2 regions of the Paenibacillus sp. BIC5C1 genome follow, and region 1 is predicted to be linked to the other one. Evidence: riboswitches for the same ligand, from Rfam matches in the RefSeq annotation. Region 1 holds a riboswitch; the other holds the start of a gene.
What was found. A riboswitch is a leader RNA that binds a small molecule or an ion and turns the genes downstream of it on or off. The one in region 1 is predicted to bind ZMP and ZTP.
Positions count from the first base shown of each region.

Region 2: linked by a shared signal. The riboswitch ahead of RS891_RS15210 (bifunctional 5,10-methylenetetrahydrofolate dehydrogenase/5,10-methenyltetrahydrofolate cyclohydrolase) and the one ahead of RS891_RS28860 (TIGR01440 family protein) in region 1 are both predicted to bind ZMP and ZTP.

Region 1 covers NZ_CP135922.1:6,418,830-6,421,984, reverse strand. The annotation lists gene RS891_RS28870 (manganese efflux pump MntP) at 1-189, shown strand, start outside; gene RS891_RS28865 (low molecular weight protein arginine phosphatase) at 317-889, shown strand; ZMP/ZTP riboswitch at 1,005-1,086, shown strand; gene RS891_RS28860 (TIGR01440 family protein) at 1,226-1,819, shown strand; gene glyA (serine hydroxymethyltransferase) at 2,092-3,155, shown strand, end outside.
Region 2 covers NZ_CP135922.1:3,379,056-3,382,210, reverse strand. The annotation lists gene RS891_RS15225 (nitroreductase family protein) at 1-449, opposite strand, end outside; gene RS891_RS15220 (nitroreductase family protein) at 467-1,051, opposite strand; gene RS891_RS15215 (MarR family transcriptional regulator) at 1,063-1,545, opposite strand; ZMP/ZTP riboswitch at 1,732-1,813, shown strand; gene RS891_RS15210 (bifunctional 5,10-methylenetetrahydrofolate dehydrogenase/5,10-methenyltetrahydrofolate cyclohydrolase) at 1,865-2,716, shown strand; gene RS891_RS15205 (DUF817 domain-containing protein) at 2,884-3,155, shown strand, end outside.

The DNA.
Region 1 (3,155 bases):
GTTGGAGTCTCGCTCGGCATGTTCAGCAGTGACTTGGTGTTAACAGTACTGGCTTTTGGTGTCTGTGGTGGAATAATGTCCGTTATGGGTCTGTTGTTGGGACGGCGTGTGAGCCAAAATATGGGCGATTACGGGGAAGCGGTTGGCGGAGCGATCTTGCTCGCTTTTGGACTTTTGTTTATATTTTAAAAAACGACGTTAACCATGATTACAGCCTAGTGCAGTCTTCAATATATAGTTATGAGATTCATCATTGGTTCAGATGGTGTTTCAAACATGATTCGACAACATTTGCAAAATGGGGAGGCTAACCACAATGAAACATATTTTGTTTGTATGTACAGGGAATACATGTCGCAGCCCCATGGCGGAGGGACTTTTACGTAAACTGGCGTCTGAGCGGGGCATTCAGGTGGATGTTCGTTCCGCAGGTGTAGCCGCAACAACGGGCATGCCGATTTCCCGTCATGCGGAGGCCGTATTAAGGGATCACAACGTTGATGGACCACCTCATTCGACGCTCCTTAGCTCCAACCTGGTCGGTTGGGCCGATCTGATTCTCACGTTGACACGCAGTCATAAACAGCATGTCATGCAGGTTTTTCCCGACTCTGTACACAAGACCTATACCTTGAAAGAGTATGTGGAAAATGACGAACAAGTCCTGAATGATCTTCAGGAACTGGACAGCCTGTTTGCGACATTGGAGATGAAACGTGCGCTAGGTCAGGAGATTTTGGCATCTGAACGTGAACGGGCAATCGAGATCAGACAGCGGATTCCGAGCTTTGATATTTCCGACCCGTTTGGCGGCAGTCGCGATGATTACAACATAGCTGCGGCAGAGATTCGGACCGCGCTCGACAGACTTTTGGACAAGCTGGGTTAATTGGATTCGTTTAATCATACGAGCTACCAGTGGATTACGATATAAAAAACGTACACGGGATGTGAATTACCCGTTGATTTTAAACGCAGGTTGTTTTATGATGGATGGGAAAACAGGGATCCGGTGTAACTGGCGACGAAGTGGACATAACCACGATGGAGCACCGGAACAAACGGCCGGTCGCCTGGGCAAAAGAGCAATTCTGCGTTACCCGCAGACTGCTCTTTTTTTCGTCTTTCATCTGATTATTCGCTATAATAGTACCTGAAATGCCATGCAAGAATACCAAGGGCAGCCAAGAGGAAGCCGGGCATGATTTTATCGGGAGGCGATAGGATGACTATTGAGTTAGATTCGGAACAACCCGGATTGCATGAACAGACCGCATCCATTCTGCGTGAACTGGCGCTTGCCGGACAGCTTGGAACTGGACAGATCGTTGTGATCGGAACAAGTACAAGTGAAGTTGCAGGCAAACGGATTGGTACAAGCGGTGCGGTTGAAGTAGCGCAGCAGCTTCTTGCGGGTATACGTGAGGTGCAGCAGGAGTTTGGTTTTGATGTTGTATTCCAATGCTGTGAGCACCTGAACCGTGCACTGGTTATGGAGCGTTCTCTGCTTACACGGCTTGGATTGACTGAAGTGGGTGCAGTACCTGTGCCCAAAGCAGGCGGTTCCATGGCATCCGCAGCGTATCGCTCGCTGACCGATCCATGCCTGGCTGAACATGTGCAGGCCCATGCGGGACTGGATATTGGGGAGACGATGATTGGCATGCACTTGCGGCATGTGGCAGTACCCTTCCGCACAGGACTCCGCTACATCGGTGATGCCCGTGTAACTACAGCGTTGACTCGTCCAAAGTTGATTGGCGGCGAGCGTGCAGTGTATCGTATGGAAGAGCAACCAGATTCGACATTTTGTGACTGATATCTTCAACCTATATAAAGCCAAATTAGACTTTACACGAAAACGGAGAGTGCAACACCAATCTGAAGAAGCGAAGCGTTCGCCTGAAAGCTTTCCGAAGGAAAGCTACATCGGAAGCATACGCTATCCCCATGATTTCCCCCTTATTATAAGGGAGTTCAGAAAAATCTGGGGATAACAGCGATCGGAAGATGGTGATGCAATCGAAGTCAGGAGTGTAACCACTGTAGTTTCGCTTTATAACTTCACTTATACCTGGGAGGAATTTAATCATGGAACAATTGCGCAAGAATGACCCGGCAGTACTGGAAGCGATGAATCTTGAACTGAAACGTCAACAAAACAACATTGAGCTGATCGCGTCTGAGAACATCGTAAGCGAAGCGGTTATCGAGGCAATGGGATCTGTACTTACCAACAAGTACGCTGAAGGATATCCGGGCAAACGTTACTACGGTGGTTGTGAGCATGTTGATATCGTAGAAGATATCGCGCGTGATCGTGCCAAAGAATTGTTTGGAGCAGAACATGTGAATGTTCAACCTCACTCCGGTGCACAAGCGAACATGGCAGTATACCTTGCGGCTCTGAAACCAGGTGATACCGTTCTGGGTATGAACCTTGCACATGGCGGACACCTCACACATGGTAGCCCGGTTAACGCTTCCGGTTTGCTGTACAATTTCGTGGCATACGGTGTACAAGAAGATACATTCCTGATTGATTATGATGAAGTGCGCAAAGCGGCATTTAAACATCGCCCTCGTATGATCGTTGCAGGTGCAAGTGCATATCCGCGTACCATTGATTTTGAAAAGCTGGCTTCCATCGCCAATGATGTAGGCGCTTTGTTCATGGTGGATATGGCTCACATCGCAGGACTGGTTGCTGCTGGTTTGCATCCAAGCCCGGTTCCACATGCGCATTTCGTAACGACAACTACACACAAAACGCTGCGTGGACCTCGTGGTGGTATGATTCTGTGCCGCAAAGCTTGGGCAGCAGCGATTGATAAAGCGGTATTCCCGGGTTCCCAAGGTGGACCTTTGATGCACGTGATTGCTTCCAAAGCGGTAGCATTCGGTGAAGCATTGCAACCTTCGTTCAAAACGTATGCAGAGAATGTCGTGAAAAACGCACAGGTTCTGGCTGAAACATTGATCGCTGAAGGATTGAACATCGTATCCGGTGGTACAGACAACCACTTGATGCTGATCGACACACGCAGCGTGAATATCACAGGTAAAGAAGCCGAGCATGTACTTGATTCCATCGGCATTACCGTGAACAAAAATGCAATTCCGTTTGATCCAACCAGCCCATTTGTAACGAGCGG
Region 2 (3,155 bases), 3.0 Mb from region 1:
TCAGCTTTCGCTTCCGGCTGTTCGGCACCATATCCCAATTCCAGAACCGCAGCAATTCGCTCATTGCCTAACACGCCAAACGTTTCAGCACGATTCCGGTCGTACATCCAGTCATGCAGCGTGCTGCGCACACCCAGGCCCTGTTCATGGGCAAGCAAACGGAAATTTTGGATCAGACAGCAGACGGCTGCAAAGTCCTCTTCCCGCTTATGATAATCCGCCTCTTCCTTTACCAAGACCAGAAGATAGGCTGGAGCGTGCTCCTGTAATCCCTGCATGAGTTTCCCATTACGGTTATCGGCAAAAATAAATCGCCACGGCTCACGAAGTCCATCATTTGGCGCCCACACGGCGTGATTGAGCAATTCAAGGATTAGCTCCTGTGATACCGGTCGATCCAAAAAATCTTTTGGACTATGTATGCCTCCTTGCAGATCGGCTAATTCCATTTTTACTTCCTCCCCTTCTACGTAGTTTGACCCTGAAATACAGTCCACTTTTGCTCAGCAGGTGTTCTTTTCCGGCTTCTTGGCGCTTTGTCGTAATATCCCATATGAAGAATGCCAACAAATCTTTCATCCTCACGTAGTCCAATGCCTTTGAAAAATCCTTCATTCTGAATCATGGACTCTGTATCCCACAACATTCCTAACCCTTTTTCCCATCCCAGCAGTTGGAAGCTCTGCATCATCCCGCAGGCTGCCGCATAATTGCGGTCATTGGTCAGACGATCCGGTCCTACAGTCGACATAACAATGACGTGAGCTGGAATATCGGTAAACCTCTTTTTAAAAACATCCAGCAATTTACCTGGAATCAGCTTGCCGAGCTTGCTCTGCGACATCTGTTCCAGCATGCAGTCCACCAACCGTTTGCGTGCTTCGGGAGTTCCAGCATACACAACACGCCATGAGCCAGCTTCAACAGATGGTTGAAGCCGTGTGGCCTTGTGCAACAATTCAACAACCAACTCCTGTTCCACCGGTTTTGAATTACATTTACGAATACTTCTGCGTTCCCTGATTAATTCTGTCAGGCTCAAGTTATTCACTCTCCTTCAGTTTATCTGGACTCCATATCCATGCTGCTGTCTTGAAGAAATCGATGTATTATTTTCAGCTCAGGTTCCGAATATTTGTCCAAAGATTGATAAAACCGTTCAGCCTCGAGTACATGCAGACGTTCATGCAGTTCAAAGATCTTCTTGCCTTGTGGTGACAACCGGAAATAGCTCTCCTTTTTGTTGTCATTCATTTTCGTACGTTTAACGAATCCTTCCTCCAGCAGTTTGTTGCCTATCTTGGTAATGCTTGCTTTGGACAAATTCATCGCCTCGGCAATACCCGTGTTGTTAATAGGCTCATGCTTGCCAATGCAATCTATCATATGAATCGCGGTCAAATGCTGAGGGATTTTGTCCATGCTTTCCCGCTGGGCGATACTTAGAAAATGTTCAATTTCCGTATCCTTGTGATTCTCATATACATGTAAAAAGCGGATAAATTGGTCATACAGTAACTGTTTTGATCGATCGTTTGAATCCATTCTTCAATCGCTCCTTATTTACCTATAAATAATAAAAAAACCTTAAATAATGAATCTAATGCACTAATTCAACCGCAAATAGTTTACTGGTTAACAATAATATATCATAAGTGAGAACAGTTATCAAATCCATTAACTATTGAACAATTCTGCTTTTTCAAGTAGTATCAATCTAAACAATTTAAAACGATCATATGTAACTGGCGAACACGGTGAACCGTGAGGGAGCATATGGTTTTGTAATAAGCCGTACGCCTGGGCAGAGGTAAGGAATATTTATTTCCTTGCCTCTTTTTTATGTTGAAAGGGCGATGTGATAATGAGTACTGACAAACTGATCTTGAATGGACAAACGGTAGCGGACTTTATGAAGGAAGACATGGCCTCGAAGGTTGCCATACTTAAGGAAAAAGGCATTCAGCCTTGTCTCGCTACAATTCTCGTCGGAGATGATCCTTCTTCAGCGACCTATGTACGTATGAAAGGAAATGCTTGTGCTCGCTTAGGCGTGCAATCCATTAAGGTTGTTCTTTCTGCGGATACCACCACAGATGAATTAATTCAAGAAATTAACAAGCTAAATGATGACCCTTCCGTACACGGTATTTTGCTTCAGCACCCTGTCCCGAATCACATCGATGAAAGAGCAGCTTTTGATGCCATTAGTATCGAGAAGGACGTTGACGGTGTAACGACCCTCGGTTTTGCACTTAATGCTTTTGGAGACGCAGAATTCCCTTCCTGTACACCACAGGCTATTATGCGTATTCTGGATTTCTACAATATTCAGATCGAGGGCAAACATGCGGTTGTCATCGGAAGAAGCCCTATTCTGGGCAAACCTGTCTCAGCCATGCTGCTAAACCGGAATGCAACGGTGACGACTTGCCACTCCAAAACCGTGAATCTGGAGGAAATCGTGAAGCTTGGCGATATCATAATTGCAGCCGTGGGCAAACCGCTCTTTGTTAAAGGCGACTGGATTAAACCAGGTGCTGTCGTTATTGATGCTGGTTATAACAAAGGCAACGTCGGAGATGTGGACTACGAAGCTTGCTTTGTTCCTTCTTCAGCAATTACACCTGTACCGGGCGGTGTTGGTCCTGTAACAATTGCGACGCTCATCGAACATACGATTAAATCTGCCTACAAGCTATCTGAAAATGCATAAATGAATTAGCCAAAAAACAAGGTCCCTCCATTTGACGAGGGGCCTGTTTTGTCTTTGAATCAGCTCGAATTGAAAATAAGAAAATATATATTTCTTTTTTTCTCTTTTTACAAACGGACCATATCTATATTATTATGAACAAGGCTTAGGAAGGAGATAAACATAACTTGAAACCTTTAGTACAGCTCCTGCATTTCGGTTATCATCAGGCGATGAGTTGCATTTTTCCTGTGGCGATCTTTGGAACGTTGGCCCTTTCTAGCGTTATTCAGATACCTCTTCTCTATCGTTATGATGCCATTCTGCTTGTTTTATTAGCAGTACAATACCTTATGTACCGGAGCGGATTGGAAACACGTGATGAAATCAAAGTCATATGTATATTTCACGTGATTGGATTGGTACTGGAGATGTATAAGGTATGGATGGGGTCCTGGTC